3 regions of the Alcaligenes faecalis genome follow, and region 1 is predicted to be linked to each of the others. Evidence: predicted binding sites of a transcription regulator. Region 1 holds the regulator's gene; each other region holds the start of a gene.
What was found. The regulator LexA, encoded in region 1, represses DNA repair genes until DNA is damaged. The targets are predictions, from matches to a motif close to ACTGTATNNNNATACAGT.
Positions count from the first base shown of each region.

Region 2: the regulator LexA is predicted to act here: its motif matches at 5,118-5,135, upstream of dinB (DNA polymerase IV).
Region 3: the regulator LexA is predicted to act here: its motif matches at 2,995-3,012, upstream of imuA (translesion DNA synthesis-associated protein ImuA).

Region 1 is NZ_CP023667.1:1,363,797-1,371,419, forward strand. It holds gene lon (endopeptidase La) at 1-2,374, shown strand, start outside; gene lexA (transcriptional repressor LexA) at 2,773-3,432, opposite strand; gene CPY64_RS06280 (GNAT family N-acetyltransferase) at 3,538-4,098, opposite strand; gene CPY64_RS06285 (amino acid aminotransferase) at 4,171-5,373, opposite strand; gene uvrB (excinuclease ABC subunit UvrB) at 5,458-7,479, shown strand.
Region 2 is NZ_CP023667.1:3,901,333-3,908,955, forward strand. It holds gene CPY64_RS18130 (ABC transporter ATP-binding protein) at 1-334, opposite strand, end outside; gene CPY64_RS18135 (ABC transporter ATP-binding protein) at 331-1,305, opposite strand; gene CPY64_RS18140 (ABC transporter permease) at 1,309-2,223, opposite strand; gene CPY64_RS18145 (ABC transporter permease) at 2,225-3,211, opposite strand; gene CPY64_RS18150 (ABC transporter substrate-binding protein) at 3,367-4,938, opposite strand; gene dinB (DNA polymerase IV) at 5,152-6,321, shown strand; gene CPY64_RS18160 (sigma-70 family RNA polymerase sigma factor) at 6,396-6,947, shown strand; gene CPY64_RS18165 (FecR domain-containing protein) at 6,944-7,623, shown strand, end outside.
Region 3 is NZ_CP023667.1:1,690,218-1,697,840, forward strand. It holds gene CPY64_RS07920 (error-prone DNA polymerase) at 1-995, opposite strand, end outside; gene CPY64_RS07925 (Y-family DNA polymerase) at 992-2,284, opposite strand; gene imuA (translesion DNA synthesis-associated protein ImuA) at 2,241-2,978, opposite strand; gene CPY64_RS07935 (tRNA-uridine aminocarboxypropyltransferase) at 3,093-3,707, shown strand; gene CPY64_RS07940 (carboxypeptidase-like regulatory domain-containing protein) at 3,694-4,113, opposite strand; gene CPY64_RS07945 (NRDE family protein) at 4,110-5,003, opposite strand; gene CPY64_RS07950 (M14 family metallopeptidase) at 5,145-6,092, opposite strand; gene CPY64_RS07955 (Bug family tripartite tricarboxylate transporter substrate binding protein) at 6,138-7,127, opposite strand; gene CPY64_RS07960 (LysR family transcriptional regulator) at 7,285-7,623, opposite strand, start outside.

The sequences.
Region 1 (7,623 bases):
GCTTTTTGTTGGTCGGCCTCGCTCGATTAAAGCTCTTGAGCTGGCAATGGAGTCCGGCAACAACATTATGTTGGTGGCGCAAAAGTCCGCAGGCAAGGATGATCCCGCTCCCGAGGATCTCTACGAAATTGCGTGTGCGGCCAGTATTTTGCAAATGCTCAAGCTGCCCGACGGCACCGTAAAAGTGCTGGTGGAAGGCTTGCAGCGTGCTCGAATCACCCAGGTACAGGATGCCGAAACCCACTTCATGGCCTCGGTGGTCGAAGTGCCCGGCGACGCTGGGGATGCGGCTGAAACCGAAGCCTTGCGCCGTGCGGTGCTGGGCCAGTTCGAACAGTACGTCAAACTGAATAAAAAAATCCCTCAGGAAATTCTGACTTCCCTGACCGGGATTGATGATGCCGGCCGCCTGGCTGACACCATCGCTGCGCATTTGCCGCTGAAGCTGGAACAAAAGCAGGGCATGCTGGAAACGCCCAAGGCCTTGGAGCGTCTGGAAGGCCTGCTGTCGCAACTGGAAGGCGAAATTGACATCTTGCAGGTCGAGAAGCGTATTCGCGGCCGTGTGAAAAAGCAGATGGAAAAGAGCCAGCGCGACTACTACCTGAACGAGCAGGTCAAGGCGATTCAGAAAGAGCTGGGCGAAGGCGAGGACGGTGCGGATGTCGAAGAGCTGGAAAAACGCATCGAACAGGCTCAACTGAGCAAAGAAGCGCTCAAGAAAGCCGAATCCGAAATGAAAAAGCTCAAGCTGATGTCGCCGATGTCAGCCGAAGCCACGGTCGTGCGCAACTACATCGAAACGCTGGTAGGCCTGCCTTGGCGCAAAAAGAGCCGTATCAACAACTCCTTGAGCAACGCCGAGGAAGTATTGGATGCGGATCACTTTGGTCTGGAAAAGGTCAAAGAGCGCATTGTCGAGTACCTGGCTGTGCAGCAACGCGTCGACAAGCTGAAGGCTCCGATTCTGTGTCTGGTTGGCCCTCCAGGCGTGGGTAAAACCTCGCTGGGTCAGTCCATCGCCAAGGCAACGAACCGCAAGTTCATTCGCATGGCTTTGGGTGGCGTGCGTGACGAGGCCGAGATTCGCGGTCACCGTCGTACCTACATCGGCTCCATGCCCGGCAAGGTTGTTCAGAACATGAGCAAGGTGGGTGTACGTAACCCGCTGTTCCTGCTGGACGAGATCGACAAGATGGGCGCGGATTTCCGTGGCGATCCATCCTCGGCATTGCTGGAGGTTCTGGACCCCGAACAAAACCACACCTTCCAGGATCACTACCTGGAAGTGGACTACGACTTGTCCGATGTGATGTTCGTGGCAACCAGCAATACCTTGAACATTCCACCGGCCCTGCTGGACCGTATGGAAGTGATTCGTCTGTCCGGCTATACCGAAGACGAGAAGGTACGCATTGCGTTCGATTACCTCTTGCCCAAGCTGATGAAGAACAACGGCGTGCGCGAGGGTGAACTGGAAGTGACAGAAGACGCGGTACGCGACATCGTGCGTTACTACACACGTGAAGCGGGTGTGCGTTCGCTGGAACGTGAAATCAGCAAGATCTGCCGCAAGGTGGTTCGCAAGCTGCTGGTGGCTAATCCACAAGCCGGTACGCGTGCGGCTCGCAACAAGACACTGACTCAGGAAACCTTGGTCGTGAATGCGGCGAATCTGAACGATTATCTGGGCGTACGTCGTTTCTCCTTCGGCCTGGCCGAAAAAGAGAACAAGGTTGGCCTGGTTACCGGTCTGGCCTGGACTGAGGTGGGCGGTGAGTTGCTGACCATCGAAGTGGCCGATATGCCCGGTAAAGGCAATGTGCTGCGCACCGGCTCGATTGGCGACGTGATGAAAGAGTCGGTTGAAGCGGCTCGCACAGTCGTACGTTCGCGTGCCCAGAAGTGGGGCATTGCCAATAGCGTGTTTGAAAAGCGTGACCTGCACGTGCACTTTCCTGAAGGCGCCACGCCCAAGGATGGTCCATCGGCCGGTATCGCCATCACGACTGCTATCGTGTCCAGCCTGACGGGTATTCCGGTTCGTGCCGACGTGGCCATGACGGGTGAAATCACCTTGCGCGGCGAAGTTCTGCCTATCGGTGGCTTGAAAGAGAAGCTGTTGGCAGCGCAACGCGGCGGTATCAAAACCGTGATGATTCCGGAGGAAAACGTCAAAGACCTGGCCGATATTCCAGATAACGTGAAAAACACGCTGGAGATCATTCCCGTGCGTTGGATTGATCGCGTACTGGAAGTGGCTCTGCAAGACGCTGTAACGCCTCTGAGTGACGAAGAAGTTGCTCGCCTGGCCGCTGAGGCCTTGGCAGCAACGCGTGCCGCTGGCGCTGGCTCTGAGTCCTTCAAGCACTAAGCTTTAGCTTCAGTAAGACGCAAAACAGGCCACCTTGATTTCAAGGTGGCCTGTTTGCTTTTTAGCTGGACTGATCGTGTGTTTGCAGTCAGTCATATTGATTACAAGCAGAGAGTCAGATCTTGTTGGTGGTGCTCACAGTATTGTGCGGGGGCAAGCCTGTTCAACTCGTTCCAGAAGCATAGGCCACTGCCCATACACACTGCAGCAGTGATCTTCGCCGTAGATATAGCGGTAACTATAATCGTCGCTGCCGCTGCTCTGCGTCTACTTCAATCTGCAGAGCGGCATGTATCCTGACTAATAAAAAACCCCATGCACCAAACGGTATATGGGGTTTTTCCTTATCAGGTCCACCCAGCCTATAAAACAGGCTGGGTGACCAAGAGAGGCAGGGCTTAATGCAGTGGGCTGGTACGAATCAGACCAACAGCAATGCCTTCCAAAGACAGGGAATCCGGATCGGTGACGACGATAGGCTCAAAGTCCGGATTCTCGGGCAAGAGGACTACCTGATTGCTGGAGCGCGACAGGCGCTTGACGGTGACATCGTCGCCAATACGGACCACCACGATCTGCCCATTACGTGCTTCGCTGGCTTTCTTGACGGCCAGCAGGTCGCCATCAAAAATGCCGGCGTCTTTCATGCTCAGGCCACGCACGCGCAGCAGGTAATCCGGCGTTTGGGTGAACAGGGTAGGGGCGACGCCAATCTCGCGTTCGATATGCTCGGTAGCCAGAATAGGGCTACCGGCAGCCACGCGACCAATAATGGGCAGCAAGAGGGCATCAGCCAGATTGGCCAGGGCGCTGCTGCTGGGCGCTGCGTTTTCGCGGGTATCCGTGCCGAGCAGGCGTATGCCGCGCGAGGCACCGGCAGTCAATTCGATAGCGCCTTTGCGGGCCAGAGCTTTCAAATGATCCTCTGCCGCATTGGCGGATTTGAAACCCAACACCTGAGCAATCTCAGCTCGAGTAGGAGGGAAACCCGTCCGTTCGATTTCAGAACGGATGATGTCCAGCACTTGTTGTTGGCGTGCAGTGAGCTTGGCGGTCATAGTATTGTCTGCTGAATATATATACAGTAAAGATTGTGCGTTACAGTTGGCGTTTTTGCAAGCGGTGAGGACCTTAAAGGCTTAATTTTTGACCCTTTCGGCTGCTCAGGCGGATTGGGGCCAATCCTTGCGGTCCATGGTGTACAGCACATGAGGTACCAGCTTGTGGCCTGCCGCTACACCGGGGTGATCAAAGGTGCCAGCTTGCTCTGTCATGCCCAGGCGTTGCATGACGGTTTGCGAAGGCAGGTTCAACCGGGCGGTATACGCCACAATTTGCGCCAGGCCCAGCTCGTCAAAGCCAAAGTCCATGCAGGCGCGAGCTGCTTCGGTGGCGTAGCCTTTGCCCCAGTATTCAGGCAGCAGACGCCAAAGCACTTCCACGCAAGGCTGAAAGTACAGATCGGCGGTCGGGCGGTTCAGACCCACCATGCCGATGAAGGCCCCGCTTTCCTTCAGTTCTACTGCCCACGGGCCCCAGCCATGTTCTTCGATCAAGCTTTGGCTACGGTGAGCGATGGCATCACTTTGTGTGCGGTCCAGGGTGGCTGGATAAAAGCGCAGCGCGTGGGGATCGCTATTCAAGCGGAAGAAGGGTTCCAGGTCCGTCGCTTTCCAGGGGCGCAGGAGCAGGCGTTCGGTGTTCAGGGAAATGGCGTCTGTCATGGTAGTACTCCAAGGGCTGGAACGACAACGCCCTTCCGAAGAAGGGCGTTGGGGGCGGTAAGGACAGCCTGCTTATTTCAGGACTTGAGCGATGGCCTTGGCCACGACGTCAATGTTCTGGCTGTTCAGCGCAGCCACGCAGATACGGCCGCTGCTGACAGCGTAAATACCGTGTTCCTGGCGCAGGCGTTCTACTTGTTCGGCTGTCAGACCGGAGTAGGAGAACATGCCGCGCTGTTCCAGCACGAAGTCAAAGTTCTGAGTAGCACCGTGCTCTTTCAGCTTGGCAACCAGTTGGGCGCGCATTTCGCGGATACGATCACGCATGCCGGCCAGTTCGGTAGCCCAGGTTTGAAACAGTTCAGGCGAATTCAGCACGGTGGCCACAACCTTGCCACCGTGTGTGGGCGGGTTGGAGTAGTTGGTGCGAATCACGCGCTTGACCTGGCTCAGCACGCGGGAAGTTTCGTCCTTGCTGGAAGTAACCAGAGTCAGGGCGCCAACGCGCTCGCCGTACAGCGAGAAAGACTTGGAGAACGAGGAACTGATGAACATGGACAGGCCCAGCTTGGCAAACAGGCGCACCACGCTGGCGTCTTCTTCCAGACCGGCACCAAAGCCTTGGTAAGCGATGTCCAGGAAAGGAACCAGTTGACGCTCTTTGATCAGCTCAGCGATCTGGGTCCATTGTTCCATGCTGGGATCCACGCCGGTAGGGTTGTGGCAGCAAGCGTGCAGGATCACGATGGACTGGGCAGGCATCGTGCGCAGCGAGGCGATCATGCCGTCAAAGTTCAGGCCATGAGTTGCGGCATCGTAGTAAGCGTAGGTGTTGACCTTGAAGCCGGCGCGCTCGAACAGAGCACGGTGGTTTTCCCAGCTGGGATCGCTGATGTAAACCTCGGACTGGGGCAGCAGTTGCTGCAGGAAGTCGGCACCGATTTTCAGTGCGCCTGTGCCGCCCAGGGATTGCACGGTCAAGGCTCGGCCTTCGGCAATGATGGGGGAGTCGGCACCTAGCAACAGAGTTTGAGCACCCAGATTGTAGGTATTGATACCTTCGATAGGCAGGTAGCTGCGCGCGGCGGCCTTGCTCATCATGGCTTCTTCAGCCTTTTGAACAGCCTGCAAAATGGGGATACGCCCTTGATCGTCGTAGTAAACACCGACCCCCAGATTAACTTTGCCGCTGCGTTCGTCGGCATTGTATTGTTCGTTCAAACCCAAAATGGGGTCGCGTGGAGCCAGTTCGACGGTTTCGAAGAGCGATGTCATGATGATATGGGGGCGTTAGTGCGGAAAGGTAGAAAAACAAAGCATTAATGTGATAATACGGGCTTACCCTAAAGTGTGTCTAGCATGAAATTTGAGCCTGCCTTTCAAGAATTTCCGGGGAGTTCCTTCAAACTTTTCCAACCTTATTTGCCCGCCGGCGACCAGCCCGCGGCAATTGAGCAGTTGGTTGAGGGGATTGATGACGGCTTGATGTACCAGACCCTTTTGGGGGTAACGGGCTCAGGCAAGACCTATACGATGGCGAATATTATTGCTCGCACCGGGCGTCCGGCCATTGTTCTGGCACCCAATAAAACCCTGGCTGCGCAGTTGTACGCCGAGATGCGCGAGTTTTTTCCACGCAACGCCGTGGAGTACTTCGTGTCTTACTACGATTACTACCAGCCCGAGGCCTATGTGCCATCGCGTGATCTGTTTATTGAAAAGGACTCGTCCATCAATGAACACATCGAGCAGATGCGCTTGTCGGCCACCAAAAGTCTGCTGGAACGGCCAGACACCATTATTGTGGGCACCGTGTCCTGCATCTACGGTATTGGTAACCCCGGTGATTACCATGCTATGGTGCTGACCTTGCGCAAGGGGGATCGTATCGCCCGCCAGGAGCTGCTGGCGCGTCTGGTCGCCATGCAGTACGAGCGCAACGACCTGGATTTCCAGCGCGGTGTGTTCCGCGCTCGTGGTGAAGTGGTTGATATCTTCCCGGCAGAAAACGCGGAGCTGGCCTTGCGGGTCAGCCTGTTTGATGACGAGATTGAAGAGCTGGAGTTGTTCGATCCGCTGACAGGCAAGGTCGTGCAAAAGCTGAACCGCTTTACCGTGTTCCCCAGTTCGCACTATGTGACACCACGAGAAACTGTGTTGCGGGCGATTGAAACCATCAAGCTGGAACTGCGCGAGCGCCTGGAGTTTCTGACTCGGGAAGGGCATTTGGTCGAGGCCCAACGCCTGGAGCAGCGCACCCGCTTTGATCTGGAGATGTTGCAGGAGCTGGGCTTTTGCAAAGGCATCGAGAACTACTCCCGCCACTTGTCAGGAGCAGCGCCTGGCGATCCGCCGCCGACGCTGATTGACTACCTGCCGCGTAACTCCCTGATGTTTATTGATGAAAGCCACGTCACCATCGGACAGTTGAGCGCCATGTATCGCGGTGACCGCTCGCGTAAAGAGACTCTGGTGCAGTTCGGTTTTCGTCTGCCGTCGGCCATGGATAACCGGCCCCTGAAGCTGGAAGAGTTCGAGCGCCGTATGCCGCAAACCGTGTTCGTATCGGCCACGCCGGCTGCCTACGAGCAAGAGCATGCAGACAATGTGGTTGAACAGGTGGTGCGACCTACTGGCCTGGTGGACCCGGAAATCGAGGTTCGTCCTGCCACTACGCAGGTCGATGATTTGCTGGGTGAAATCAAGCTGCGTACCGCACAGGAAGACCGTGTATTGGTGACGACGCTCACCAAGCGCATGTCCGAAGATCTGACCGAATACTTGTCAGAGAACAGTATCCGCGTGCGTTACTTGCACTCGGACATTGATACGGTGGAACGGGCCGAGATTATCCGGGATCTGCGTTTGGGCGTGTTCGATGTGCTGGTCGGGATTAACTTGCTGCGCGAGGGTCTGGATTTGCCCGAAGTGTCTCTGGTGGCGATTCTGGATGCGGACAAGGAAGGTTTTCTGCGTTCCGAACGCAGCCTGATTCAAACCATAGGTCGGGCCGCACGTAACCTGAATGGTAAAGCCATTCTGTATGCCGACAGAATGACGGACTCCATGCAACGCGCCATCGAAGAAACCGAGCGCCGTCGTGCCAAGCAGATCGCCTTTAACGAAGAGCACGGCATTACGCCGCGCGGCGTGAACAAGGCCGTCCGTGAGTTGATTGATGGTGTTGTTGCTTCGGATCCAACCGCCAGCTTGCGCGAGGATGTGCCAGAAGAGCTGATTCGCGACGAGAAGGCTGCGGCACGCGAGATCAAGCGTCTGGAAAAGGAAATGATGGATCACGCTCGCAACCTGGAGTTCGAGCAAGCCGCAGCTGCGCGCGACAAGTTGCAAAGGCTCAAGGCCAAGCTGTTGATGGCCTGAGGGCTTGGGCTTGGTGCTTCTGGTGTCGGGGAAGGGCGCAGGCGACTTCGTTGGAGTCCGTCTTGGACTGAAGTGGTGACCTTCGCCTGAAACCGGATTGCGTGTTCGGTTCCACTCGCGCTTGAGCCCCTCCAGCAAAAGCGG
Region 2 (7,623 bases), 1.5 Mb from region 1:
CATAGGGGTCCTGGAAAATCATCTGACGGCGTTTGCGCATGGCCTTCTGGCTGGCCTTGTCCATGGTTTGCAGGGACTGGCCATCAAACAGAATCTCGCCACGTGTCAGCGAATACAGGCCGGTCAGCAAACGGGCCACGGTGGATTTGCCACAGCCGGACTCACCCACCAGCGCCAGGGTTTCACCCTTGTTCAAGGTGAAGCTGACGCCATCGACCGCACGCAGGTTTACTTTGGGTTTGCGGTAGACCAGACGCTCCAGCAAGGGCGGGGACACATCAAACCAACAGGCAGCGTCCTTGACCTGGACCAGGGCTTGTTTAGGGGCGCTCATGCGGACTCCTGTGCATGCAGCCAACAGGCCGCCTGTGTTTGTGGGGGAACAGGCATCAGCTCGGGGCGTTCGACCAGGCAGCGATCAAAACGACGATCACAACGCGGATTGAAGGCACAGCCGGGCGGGATGGCGTTCAGGCGCGGCATGCTGCCGGGGATTTGTTCCAGACGCTTCAGCCCCGCGTGCAGATTGGGGATGGAACGCATCAAACCACGGGTATAGGGGTGGCTGGGTTTCTGGATCACGTCCTGTACCGGGCCGATTTCGATGATGCGACCGGCGTACATCACCGCCACGCGGTCGGCGGTTTCGGCAATCACCCCCATATCGTGGGTAATCAGCATGACCGAGGTGCCTTGCGAGCGACAGAGTTTTTTCAGCAGGTCGATAATCTGCGCCTGAATGGACACGTCCAGCGCGGTGGTGGGTTCATCCGCCACGATCAGCTTGGGCTCGGCCGCCAGGGCCAGCGCAATCACCACCCGTTGGCGCATGCCGCCCGAGAACTGATGTGGATAGTGGTCGATACGCTCGCGCGCGGCGGGAATGCCGGTGGCTTCCAGCAACTCGATGGCGCGTTCCCGTGCCTGTTTCCAGGACAGGGGCAGGTGCGTCACGATGGTTTCAGCCAACTGATGGCCCACGGTGTAGAGCGGGTTCAGCGAGGTCAGCGGGTCCTGGAAGATCGCGCCAATCTTGCGGCCACGAATCTTGCGCATCTGGTCCTGGTTCAGATTGTCGATGCGCTCGCCTTCCAGCAGGATCTGGCCGCCGCTGATGCGACCGGGGGCATCGAGCAAACCAATAATGGAGGAACCCGTCAGGGACTTGCCGGCGCCCGACTCGCCCACCACACCCAGCACTTCACCGGGGGCGATGGAAAAGGACACATGATCCAGGGCTTGGAGCACACCACGCCGGGTCGGGAATTCGACACACAGGTCTTGGACAGTTAAGAGTGCAGTCATGGCTTAGCTCAATTTGGGGTTCAGGGCGTCACGCAACCAGTCGCCCAGGAGATTGACCGACAGCACCAGCAGCACCAGCATCAGGCCAGGGAAAATCGTGATCCACCATTCGCCCGAGAACAGGAAGTCGTTACCGATCCGGATCAAGGTGCCCAGAGAAGGCGAGGTGGCCGGAACGCCGACGCCCAAAAAGGACAGCGTGGCTTCGGTAATGATGGCGGTGGCCAGATGCACGGTGGCCAGCACCAGCACGGGGCCCATCACATTGGGCAGTACATGGCTGAACATGATGCGTGGCGAGGACACGCCAATGACGCGGGCAGCCTGTACATATTCCCGGTTTTTCTCCACCAGCGTGGAGCCGCGCACGGTACGGGCATATTGCGGCCAACCGGCCAGCGCAATCGCCCCGATCAGCACTGGGAAGGCGACTACATCGTGCATGTTCAAGGGGAACACGGCACGGGCTACCCCGTCGATCAGCAAGGCAATCAGGATGGCCGGGAAGGACAGCTGCACATCGGCCACACGCATGATGAAGGCATCCACACGGCCACCGGAGTAACCGGCCAGCAGGCCCAGCACAATGCCGACCACCATGGACAAGGCCACAGAGGCCAGACCAATCAGCAAAGAGGTGCGTGTCCCGTACAACAGGGCCGAATACAGATCACGCCCCTGGCTGTCTGTTCCCAACCAGTATTGGGGCGACCCGTTTTCCGACCAGGCCGGGGCCAGCAAGGCATCCATCAGGTCGATGGAGGTCAGATCGAACGGATCATAAGGCGCCACCCAGCGGGCACCCAGCGCGCCGATAAACAGCAGCAAGGCCATGATGGTGGCGGCAATGGCCACGGGGGAATGACGCCAGGACCAGACCAGATCGCTATCCCAGGCGGTTTTCAATTTAGCGAACATATTAGTGCCCCTTGGCGCCCGACAATTGGGTGCGCAGACGTGGATCGACCAGGAAGTACAGCAGGTCTACCAGCAGGTTGATCACAACAAATACCAGGGCAATCAGACAGAGGTAGGCCGCCATCACGGGGATGTCGGCAAATTGCACGGCCTGGATAAACAGCAGACCCATGCCCGGCCATTGGAAAACGGTTTCCGTCACGATGGCAAAGGCGATGATGCCGCCCAGTTGCAGACCCGTGATGGTGATAACCGGCACCATGGTGTTTTTCAGGGCGTGGCCAAAGTGGATAGCGCGTTGCGACAAGCCACGGGCACGAGCAAATTTGATGTAGTCGGCGCGCAGGACTTCCAGCATCTCGGAGCGCACCAGACGCAGGATCAGCGTGAGCTGGAACAAACAGAGCGTGATGGCGGGCAAGATCAAATGCTTGATCCCGTCCCAGCTAAGCAGGCCGGTGCTCCACCAGCCAAACTTCAGGACTTCTCCCCGGCCATAGCTGGGCAGCCAGCCCAATTGCACGGAGAAGATCAGGATCAGCAAGATACCGATCAGGAAGGTGGGCAAGGATATTCCCAGCAGGGAAAAGGCCAGAATGCTTTGCGCCATGAAGCCATTGCGCTTCAAGGCGGTGTACACCCCTAGCGGCAGGCCTATCAGCAAGGCCAATATGGCGGCCACCACGGATAGCTCGACGGTGGCAGGCAGGCGATCTTTGAGCAGGGTGGAAACAGGTTGGGCTTGCCGCAGGGACAGGCCAAATTCGCCTTGTACAGCCTGGGATACAAAGCGCCCGAATTGTACGGGGGCGGGTTGGTCCAGCCCCAGGCTGGCACGCAGTTCCACGCGATCTTGTTCGGTGGCGTCCTGTCCCAGCATGATGGTGACCGGGTCACCAATGTAGCGGAACAGCACAAAGGCCAGAAGGCTGACCGTCAGCATCACCAGAACAGCCTGGATCAGACGGCGAATAATAAATACCAGCATAGGCGGTCTCCTGGTAGAGCGCGAGGATCACTCGCGACCAGTGTCGTCCTTAATGTGTAGAAGGGGCCCGGCAAGGGGGCTGGTGTAGAAACGGATGACTACAGCGTAATGGGAGCCAGCCCCGCACGAAGGCGGGGCTGGGGTGGGAAAACAACTTAGTCGATGGTTGTCCACTGTGCCAGCATGCGGTTGTCCGTACGATGTATCACGTTGACCTTCTTGGCCATGGCCCAAGGAATGATCTGGTCATGCAGGGGGATATGACCCACTTCCTTGGCATGAATTTCCAGAACCTTGTGGATGGCCGCATCGCGCTTGGCGGTGTCGGTTTCGGTCTTGATCTGGTCGATCAAGGCGTCCACTTCGGCGTTTTCGTAGCCACCAAAGTTAAAGGAGCCGTCCGCGCCCTCGCCCTTGCTGTGCATCAGGCTTTGCAGGGTGTACAGCGCATCAAAGGTGGGCACGCCCCAGCCAAACATGTAGGCGCTGGAGTCAAAGCTTTGTACTTTGGGGAAGTAGGTGGCGCGTGGCATGGCGTTCAGGTTGGCTTTCACGCCGACCTTGGCCCACATGCCCACGATGGCCTGGCAGATGGCTTCATCGTTGATGTAGCGATCGTTCGGGCAATCCAGGGTGAAGGTCAGGGAATTGTCGTAACCGGCTTCTTTCAGCAGTTCCTTGGCGCGATCCTGGCTGTAAGGCAGGCGCTGGGCCAGTTCCTTGGTGTAGCCGTGAACCTGAGGGGCCACCATGGTGCCGGTGGGGGCGGAGGAACCGCGCATCACGGCTTTCTTGATGGCTTCAATGTCGATGGCCACGTACAGGGCTTCACGCACACGCTGGTCAGCAAAGGGGTTCTTGCCCTTGATGCTGCTGTATTTCAGCTCTGGATTCTTCTGGTCCAGACCCAGGTAGATGGTGCGGTACTCGTTGCCTTCCACAATCTTGGTTTGCTGGCGCAGACGCTGCAAATCCTGAGCAGGCGGGTCCAGAACCAGGTCCACTTCGCCAGACAGCAAGGCAGCGGTACGGGTGGCGTTCTGCTTGATAGGTACGTAGATCACTTCGGTGACGTTACCCACCTTGTTGCCCTTGTTCCACCATTCTTCGTTTTCCACAAAGACGGTGCGCACGTCCACTTCACGTGACTTCAGCTTGTAAGGGCCGGTGCCGTTGGTGTTGCGAGCCGAGAAGGTTTCTTCGTTCTTGTTGAAGTCCTGGGGCTGGGTGACATTGTTCTTTTCCGACCAGGCCTTGTTCATCATGAACACGCTGGTCAGCTGGCGCAGCAGGACCGGGTTGGGGGCGGACGTAATGATGTCCACCGTCTTGTCGTCAATTTTTTCTGCCTTGACGATGCCGTTCACGTGGGCCTTGAAGTTGGAGGTCGGGGCCATGGCGCGCTCAATGGAGAACACCACGTCATCGGCGGTAAAGGGAGCGCCGTCGTGGAATTTCACTCCTTCGCGCAGCGTAAAGCGCCAGACAGTAGGTTCACGCTGTTCCCAGGCCGTGGCCAGGCTGGGCACAATCTGGAAATCCTTGTCGTAGTCCACCAGCGCCTCATAGACATACATGCTGCCTGTGATCGTGAGGTTTTCGTTCTGTGCGTGTGGATCCAGGGTCATGAAGTCGCCCTGGCTGGACCAAGTAAGCGTTTTGCTGTGGCCCACCAAGGGCAGGGCGACCAGAGCTGCCAGCGCAGCAGCCAATACTGTTTTTTTCATGAAAACCTCCTGTTGGGGTGCTTGGTGTCGCTGATAGAGAGGCTGCATAGTAACCGGGCGCTTGCTGCCGATTCAATACGTAGTTTCAGCCTGCTGTCAGCTTAATGATGTTTAGTGATTTATATCATCCCGGCGCTTATTCAGTGGCTCCCGGTTCAAAGCCGACTTGTCGCTATAATGGTGTACATATATACAGTTAACAGGCTGATCACGGTGGCGGCACAAGAAGAAAACCCCCTGGAGCGGCGTATCGCTCATGTGGATATGGATGCGTTTTATGCCTCGGTAGAGCTGCTGCGCTACCCGCATTTGCGCGGCCGCCCCGTGGTGATTGGCGGGCGCAGTGCCGATACCCCGCGTCAATTGCCCGATGGCAGTTGGCAACATGCCCGTCTGGCCGATTACGTGGGGCGCGGGGTGGCCACGACCTCGACTTATGAAGCCCGTCAGTTGGGCGTGTTCTCGGCCATGGGTTTAATGAAGGCGGCTCAACTGGCTCCCGATGCCATCTTGCTGCCTGCCGATTTTCAAGCCTACCGTCATTATTCGCGCTTGTTTAAACAGGCCGTGGCCACGGTCTCGGACCATATCGAGGATCGGGGTATCGACGAGATCTATGTAGACCTTAGCCATAAAACCGAAGACAGCCACGAACTGGCCGAGCAGATTCGACAAGCCGTGAACCAGGCCACCGGCCTGACCTGTTCGGTAGGCATTACGCCCAACAAGCTGCTCTCCAAAATTGCTTCGGAGCTGAACAAGCCCAATGGGGCCTGCGTGTTGACCATGGACGATGTGCCTACCCGCATCTGGCCGCTGGCCGTGGGCAAGATCAATGGCATTGGTCCCAAGTCGGTCGTGAAGCTGACGGAAATGGGCATAGAGAAGATTGGGGAACTGGCCGCTACACCTGCAGAAAAACTGCAGGAACATTTTGGCCTGCGCTACGCGCAATGGCTGATGGCCGTGGCCCAAGGCCAGGACGAGCGCCCCTTGTCCACCGACCGCACGCCCAAATCCATCAGCCGTGAAACCACCTTCGAGCGTGATCTGCACGTGCGCATGGATCGCTCCCGCCTGTCTGCTGTGCTGGAGTCCTTGTGTGAAAAGCTGGAACAGGATTTACGCAAATCCGCCATGTGCGCCCAAACCATAGGGATCAAGCTGAAGTTCGAGGACTTCAAAACCGTGACGCGCGACCTGTCTCTGCCCGCGCCGGTGCTGGCGGCGGATGCCATTCTGGCTGCTGCCCGCCAGAATCTGAAACGCGCCGTACTGGACAGGCGCTTGCGCTTGCTGGGCGTGAAAGCCAGTGCCCTGCTGCCTATCAGTGAAATGCCGCAGGAGCAGCCCCGGCAACTGGATCTGGACGGTTTGTTCTGATTCAAAACTAGGCAGACTAGCAGCATACCAATATAATGAGACTCATTCTTATTTGAATCTCAGGATAGTCGCCCGTGAACGAGCGCTCCACCACCGAAGTGATGACCGTCGCTCAGATGCAGCAACACATGCACGTGTTGTATTGCCAGCACCGTGGCTGGCTGCATGATTGGTTACGGCGACGTTTGGGCTGCTCTCACCATGCGGCCGATCTGGTGCATGACGCTTATGTGCGTGTCATGAGCTCGGGCCGCATCCCCGGCCCGGAGCAGGCTCGCCCTCACCTGATGCAGATCGCCAAGGGCCTGGTGATTGATCGCTACCGCCGTCAGCAAATTGAGCAGGCGTATCTGGATGCCTTGGCGCATATGCCGGAACCGACGGCGATCTCTCCCGAAGAACGTGCCCTGACCCTGGAAGTGTTGCTGCGTATTTGCGCTGCCTTGGACGGGCTGCCCGGCCGTGTTCAGCACGTGTTCTTGCTGTCGCGTTACGAGGGTTTGACATACTCGGCCATCGCCCAGCGTCAGGGGATTGCCGTGGCGACAGTGCGCAAATATATGCTGCAGGCCACGCAGGCCTGCTTTGCCGTGATGGCTGATCTGGACGCGAGCGCCCTGCCGTGAGCACACCCCGTCCCGCCCTGAATCCTATCGATGCCCAGGCCCTGGAGTGGCAAGTCGTCTTCTGGTCCGGTGAAGTGCAAGAGCACGAGCAGCGGGACTTCCAGATCTGGCTGGCGGCCGACCCCTTGCACGAGCAAGCCTGGACCCGTATTCAGCAGTTTGGTCAGCAAATGCAGCTTGCGCCGCAGGAGGTGGCGTCCCAGGTCTTGCAAGCCAGCTTGTCTGCCCAGGCGATACAGCGGCGACGTGCCATTTTGCGCAGTGTCTTGTTGCTGGCGTGTGGCGGGCTGGGCAGTTACGGCGTGAGTCGCACACCCCAATGGGCGGCCTGGAATGCAGACTACCGCACCGCATCAGGCCAACGTAAAGAACTGACTTTGCCCGATGGCACCGTGCTGGCCCTGAATACGGCCAGTTCCTTGAACGTGCAATACAGCGAAACGCAACGCAGTGTCGTCCTGCTGGGTGGCGAAGTCTTGATCAGCACGGCGTCCGACCCGCAAATCCGGCATCGGCCTTTTGTGGTGCAAACTCCTGAAGGGGAAGTTCAGGCTCTGGGTACGCGTTTCCTGGTGCGACATTGGCCTGCCATGGCGCGTGTCTCGGTCCAGGTTTATGAGGGGGCGGTAGAACTGCGCCCCAGCCATGCTGGGCAAGTGACACGCTTGCAGGCCGG
Region 3 (7,623 bases), 330 kb from region 1:
GTACGCAAGCTGTCGCTGATTCCTTTGGGGTAGCGCCTCTGCGCGCCGCGCTCGGTTTCCTGCCGCAGATACTCAATGCCACTGAGACCGGGCGGAACAATCTCGACCGGGTACTCATACTTGATTTCGCTTAAACAAAACTGGCACAGCTCCTGGATGTACTCGGTGGTTTCGCGCAGCTCGACGGGGTAGAGATTGGCCAGCTGAAAGCGAGTGCGCAAGTGATGCTCGGCATTGCTGGCCAGGGACCAACCGCATTCTTGCACGGGCGTTTTCAGGCGTATGGCGGCCAACGTATCGTGCAAGGGCTGGCGGGAGCGCACATGCATATGAACACCTCCCAAAGCGGCACAGCGCACGCCACACGTTTGCGCCGCCTGCCTGACAGCACGTAAGTGCTGCATATCCTGATCACGCCTGTGCAGACTGACCCCTAAAAACAGGCGGCCTGCAAACAAGTCCAGCAGATTTTGTGTTTGACGCTGGATGTGCTCGCTATCCAGGCCATACGCAGGCTTGTAGATGAGCAGGCAGTCCGGCAAAACCTGCTGTTGGGCACCTTGGCGGGCTTGCTGCAAAAAAGACCAGTCTATGGAGGCCTCCTGCTTCAAGTCCAGCGATTGATGTAGGTGCGAGATGAATTGGCAGAGATTGCCGTAGCCCTCCTTGTTGCGCGGCAAAATCAGCAGCTCATGAGCCTGAGCATCGTTGCTGGCTCTGGCTTCGGGGTTGGTGCTTTGTGGATTTGGACTGTTCCACGCGCCCGTAAAGCGGAACCGGCTTCCGACCAGCAAGCGGATCTCCGGATGCAGCTTGGCCTGTGCATAGGCGCGTACCACCCCGGCCATGGAAGCGTAATCACATAAGGCCAGTGCCTTGTAGCCCAGCTCGGCGGCGCGGCTGATCAGCTCCTCGGGGTGGGATGCACCATTCAGAAAGCTGTAGTTGGACAGGCAGTCCAGCTCGGAATACAGGAGGTCTAGGTGGGGTTTCATCCAAAGACTCCGTGTAGATACCAGGCGTGTTCCTGGCTCAAGTCCCGGTAAACCCAGTACAAGCGTCCTTGCGGACACAGGCCAATAAAGTAGTCCCGCTGTTGATGCCCGGCACCGCTCCACCAGCCTGTCTGTATCCGTTCCGGGCCTTGAACCAGGCGCAAGCGCTGATTATCCAGAAGCGGGGATTGCTGATCGTGGTGTAAAGGCTGAGCCGGGTCCAGCATCCAGCAGGGACGTTGCAAGGCCGGGCAGCTGGCATTGCTAGGAGCGCTAGGCTGGCTGCTGGACAGGGGCAGCCATTGATTCGTTTGTTCCGGTAAATAGCTGGCCTGGGCGGCAGGCGTCAATATCTGTTCAGCCCCTAGTCTGGCCTGCAAGCGCTCCAGAAGCTGTTGATCTTGCTCTTGCCAATGACGCGCATCGGGAAACAGGCTGCTGGCATGGGTTTGGCGCGGGTGCAGCTGTTGGGCTTGCAGCACCATGCTTTGTACGGCGGCATGTAATTGCAGCTGCTGGAACTGTTCTTGCCATACAGGCAGAAAGTCCTGGCTGCGCCAGCAGGACCGGGCCATCTGCAACTCCAGGCGGGTGGCGATGGGATAGTCCTTGTACCGTTCCGTGTGAAGCACCAGTTCCAGGCGTCCACAAGCCAGTTGATATTGATTCAACCAGGCCTCCAGCAGGATCAACAGGCGGTTCAAGGCCCGCAAGACGGTGGGTTTGTTATTGGACGGGGTATCCATTTCCAGCCTGCGCGTAAATTGCGGGGCGGCATGCACCCATTCCAGCGTCCAGCTTTGTGTGCCGTAGGCCTGGTCCAATTGCAATAAAAGACCGCGCAATCCACGCTGGGATAAACCATCACGGGGCAGTTGATGTAACTGGCCCAGGGTATGGCAGCCCAGACTATGCAGCCACTGCAACTGGTCGGCGGGTGGGGACAGCAAGTGGACAGGAAGCGGGTTCAAGCAGGCTTGCAAACGACGGACGCAACGGCGCTGCTTGCGTTTGGATAAAGCCAGCAAGCAGGCGGCGCGTGCTGTTGGGGCCAGGGCCAGACAGGGCTGGGGAACAAGAGTCTGCAAATCAGCCTGAACCTGGTGATACAGACGGCGCAAACCACCAAACAGCCGAATGCTGGCACTGATATTCAGTACCCATAAATCCGCTTGAACCTGGGCCAGTTGGGGACTGTAGCGCAGCAAAACCGCTTGAACATCGTCCTGCTGCTTGGGGCTGGCCTCAGGCGTAAGCAGGCTCTGGGGCAGTCGCAGGCACAGGTACATGGGACGGAATGGCCGCTGGCGGCATCAAGGTGTGATGGGGCGCTAAAGCAATGCTGTTCTTGCAAGGTGGCCCACGTCGTTTACGGATATGAACATCCAGCCAAGGCTGTCCTTGCTGGTCTTGCCGAGTCTGAAGTTCCAGGCGTAGCAGGGCCGGGCTATTGGCCTGGCTGTGCGCCGGACGCAAACAAAAAAACAGGCTGTCGCTCTGGCTGGCTAATAGTTGCAACTGACGCAAGGCCGCTAAAGGGACATGAGCAGGCAACCAGCTCAGCACGGCAGCGCAATGGCCGTGGCGCAGGGCCTGGGCACTGGCCCACAAGGTGTCGTTCAGGTGTTGGCTGCGTATCCAGATCATCCGGGAGAGCAAGGCGTTTTCTGAAGAAGAACTTTGCCCAGTCGTCGCAGGGGTGCCGTGCCACAGCTGTTGCATGGGTTGATAGGGCGGGGCAACCAAAACCCGCAAGCGCTCTGCTTGCAGAGCGTTCAGGGCTGGCAGCAATAAAGATAGGGCACTGCTGTCTTGAGGTGCATGCAGTTCGATCAGGTTGCCTACAGGCCAGCCGCCTCCCGGCAATTCGGCATCCAGGGCGTCAAACCCGCTGGGCAGGCACGCGCCGGCGGCATGCGCATAATGCTTGCCCGTCCAAAGGGAGGGATGAAGGTCTAAAAGGGAACGAAGTGCGCTTGCCATAGGTGTGCTCCTGGTTGCTGTATAAATATACAGTAAAACTGTTTGCCAGCAAACCAGGCATCTGTTTCAAAGCAGAACTTTTATATACTGTGGCCTTCTGTTTGGCGCTCTCGCATGAATTCTTCCGCTTCCTCCCGTCCAGGCCGTTGCGCTCAATGCCAGCGGCCTTTGGCTCGTTGCTTGTGTCCTTTGATTCCTTCAATAGACGCGGCGTGTCCTGTGCTGATCTTGCAGCATCATTCCGAAGCCCGGCATGCGTTGAATACCGCACGTCTGGCGTATTTGGGATTGAGAGGGACGGAGCTATGGGTGGGAGAGCAGTTTGATGAACTGGAGGCCCGCTTGGCACGGGTGCATCGCCCTGTCTTGCTGTTTCCGGGGCCGCAGGCCAAGGTGGCAGGTTCAACAGGTCTGGAAGAGAAACCGGATTTGATCGTGGTGCCGGATGGCACCTGGCGCAAGGCACGCCTGATCCTGCACAGCAATCCGGTCTTGCACACCCTGCCGTATTGGGTGCTGCCTGAAGGAGAGGCGTCGCGCTACCGACTGCGTAAAGCGCCCGACCCTCAGGCCGTATCTACCTTGGAAGCAATTGTCCGGCTGATGCAGATTATGGAGCCGGAGCGGGATTTCAGCCCTTTGCTACGGCCTTTCGAGCATTTGATCGAAGAGCAGATCCAGGCCATGGGCCTGGAAACCTATGAACGTAACTATCCTACTTCCAGGTGAAGTTCAGCTCGCGGGGCTGACCTTCAACAATACTGGCCTGGCGTTCCTGGGTTTGGCCCTGGTAAGTCGCAAACACCTTGTAATTGCCGGGTGCAAGACGAATCAGGCAGTAGGGACCATCGATCAGGCTGTTCAGCACAGTTTGGTCGCCACTATTACGGATAACCAGTTGCACATCGGAGATATAGCCGACGCGCTCGCCCTGGTTGGCTGAAAAGTTGACGGACAAGGGAAAGGTGTTGCGCACCATGCGAAACAGTTGGGCTTCATCACTGCCTATCCCGCCGCTAATGTATTCGGTTGAACCGTAGTACTGACTGGGCGGCAACTCCTGAGAGTGCACGACGGGACTGCTCAATAAGGCCAGCGACATGGCAATGCCGATCAAAGAAAGATGAGGTCTCATGAGGTTTCCTTGCTTGAAGTAGGGTGGCTAAGCAGGCCATCAGTGGCCCTGTTGCTGTTATGAGAGGGGGGGAGCGGGCTGTCAGGATGAAAGCTGGGCCACAAAAGAGGCCAGTCATGCTGACGAACGGGTTCCGCCTGGGGATTGAAGCTGCGTTCACGCAGCATTCCGTGCCCATGCTGATTAATGGTAATAACGGTGGTGCAGCGGGTGCCGTAATCGGGGCTGACAATAAATGGGCTGCTTAACAAGCGTTCGTGCTCAAGGCTCAGTCCGGTCTGAGGCAAGTCGGCATCGGCAGCAACTTCCTGATTGCGCAATCCCTGGAACAAGCCTTCTACCGCTTGTGGCGAGCCGTCAAACCGTTGTGCCTGCAAGGTTTCTTTCAGGAACAGGCTTTTGGGCCAAGGCGTGTTAAGCCAGGCATTGCTCAGAATATGTACGCCCGGTTCCAGTTTTTGCGGGCGGCCGCTGGGGTGGCGATTGCTGTAATAGCCCAGACGCACAGGCTGTTGCGTGTCAGGCCACTCCAGAACAAAGAGATTGAAGCCTGCGTAGTCGGCCCCTTCTTTGGCCAACTGTTCAAGATACTCGGCGGGACTGCGCTCATCGACCAGGAACTGAGGAATCAACTCGCCGCGTGAGCGTTGCTTGCTGTTTTTGCTACTGGGAGCTTCGCGGTAATTGGTCAGCAGGGCCAGCCGTCCACGGCGTTGTGTCAGGCCCAACCACGTGCCTCCGGCTTGCAGGTCCCGACCCGCCAGAATCTGGGGTTCGTCCTGCCAGGGCTGGGCCGGCTGGCTGGGGCGAGCATGATATTCGTCGCGATTGGCGGCAATAATCAGCGGCCAATCTGCATTAACTCCGACGGCGATATAAGCGATGCACATGTGCCGATTGTAGGATGGCTATGCAGGCTTTGGTAGCCAAAGTACCGCCAAGTTTTGCTTTTTTTCTCGGTATTGAGAATGCCGCTTTGGGCTTGGCGTTCAGGGTTTGAACGCCAGCGTGAAACGGTCTTTGAACGGGCCTCAGGGCGCGGCGTAGTTTTGTGCCAGACGAACGATGGTGACACCAGGGCGTAGCTGGCGCAGTGAAGGCATCACCAAGGTGCAATTATCGTAAGGCGTCAGTAAGGGCTGGCCATCGGCTTGCCCAATCGATGTGCCTGCCTTGGTCAAGGTTTCCAGACCTTGCCAGTTCTGGCTGAAACTGACTTGCATGGAAGGGGCAACAATCGCATGGGTGACTTGCAAAATGCGCTGCTGATCAGGCGAGGCTCGTCGCCAGTCCGCGGGCAAATCTTCTTTGTCGATAATGTCGGCTGCGAGCAGAAAGCGGGCAATCAGGTCCAGTGCAATAGCTGGCGTATCCGGATCGCCATGAAAGCCGCACTCCAGCAACAGGGAGCGGGTCTCATGGGCATTCGGGTCAGAAAAGCGACCGTAATCGCGCATGCGTACGCCATCCTTGTGGCCCGTATCCACAATGACATGCTCGGGGGCGGCCAAGGCTTGCGCCAGTTCGATATTGCGCGCCAAGGTGCCGGTCAATAGCAAGGGGGCGCTGGGTTCATGCATGGAGTGCAGATCCAGCAACCAGTCGGCTTGTTCCAGCCAAGGCAAGATGGCCCGCGCGCGTCGTTGTTCTTGTGTCTGTGTTTGCGACAGCTTTTGATCGCTCCAGACACGGTTCATGTCTTCGTCCACATAGCGGCTGGCGTCGTGCTGCGCAGGGTCAAAGCGATCAAAGGCGTCCAGATTGCAAAAGGCCAGAATCAGTTTGCCGCGACGGGGCTGCAAGCCGCTGGCGAGTACCGCTTTCAAGGCCCAGGCGCCGCACAGCTCGTTGCCATGGATCAGGGCGCTGATCATGACGGTACGGCCTGCTTTACCCGAATCCAGACACCACAGGCCAGGAACACCGGTATTGCCCCGACGTTCTTCGTGAATGTCAGGGAAAGAAAGAGAAAATTGCATGGTGAAGACTCCAGCGCCCCGGCAGTCAGTCGGGGCGCATGTGTTTTATTCGGCTTGCAGCTTGGCCAGCTCGACCAGACGGGCGTATTTGTCGACCTCTTTGGCCTGGAACTCTGCCGCGTTCATGCCAGGGGCGTAAAGCGTGGCCCCATTGGATTGCATCTTCTCTTGCAGGGTGGCGGACTGCAGGCTGCTGTCCAGAGCCTGGCGCAAGGTGTTGGTGACGGACTCAGGCAAATCCTTGGGGCCATACAAACCAAACCAGACGTTGATATCGACCTTCTCAAAGCTGGGGGTATCGGCCAGCGGCGGGATTTCCGGAGCGGCAGGAGAAGCCTTGGTTTCGGTAATACCCAAAGGCACAATCGCACCGGCGCGCGCTTGTGACAGTCCGGAGGACAGGACAAGATAGGCCGTATCCAGTTGTCCGCTCATCAAGTCCGAGACTAAAGGCGGCACGCCGCGGTAGGGCACGTGCATGGCGGTGGTGCCGGTAGAGGCATTTACCATTTCACCGGCCAGGTGCAGCGTTGTGCCGACGCCCGAGGAACCAAAGCTGAAGGCTTCCGGTTCGGCAGCACGCAGCTTTTGAGCATAGTCTGCAGCAGAGCGAATGCCGGATTCTTTGGAGGCGGCCAGTAGCAAGGGTTGGGACGCAATCATGCCAACGGGCGTGAAGTCTTTTTGCCCGTCGTAGCGCACGGCTTTGTTGATCATGCCGGCGATGATCATTTCGTTGGTGGAGCCCAGCAGCAGGGTATAGCCGTCGGCGGCGGCACGCTGTACACGTTGGGCACCAATGGTGCCGCCGGCACCGCCTGCATTTTCAACCACGACGCTCTGGCCTAAACGGCTGCTCAGCTCTTCAGCCAGCAAACGCGCTGTCAGGTCCACACTGCCGCCGGCAGGGTAGCCCACGACCAGAGTCAGGGGGCGCGAGGGATACGTGTCGGCGTGGCTGACCGAGGCTTGCAACAGGCTACAGGCGCCCAGAATACCAAGAACCAAGCTGCGCTTGGAGAAGGAAAAAGACATGATGTGCTCCCCGTTCGATGGATAGGTCTCCGACCAGCGGCCAGGGTTGGCGCTGCGGGCCTGTATATCCTTAGTTATGAAAGGGTATTGTGTCCGTTGCAACGGATCTGAATGTGCCGTTACAGCACATGACCGTGCTTTTTCGGTTGGGATGAAGTTAACGACCCTGCTGGGTGAACGCCCAGACAGATTCAGCCAGATCAGAGAGTGGAGCCCGGGAGCGGTACAAGCGCACCTCAAAGGCAATTTCATCGCCTTTGCCGCCCAGTTGCACCAAGGTGCCACGGCGACATTCATTGGCAATCATGGACAGGGGTAACCAGGCGACGCCCATGCCTTTCAGTACCGAACCCATTGCGGTATCCAGCGAGTCGCAACGTACCGTGCTGACCAGTGGGTAAGGAAAGTGGTGCAGCTTGTCGCCCAGAATACGGGCCATGGCCAAACCACCTGAATAAGAGATCAAAGGAATGCTGCGCCCACTATCGGCATTGAG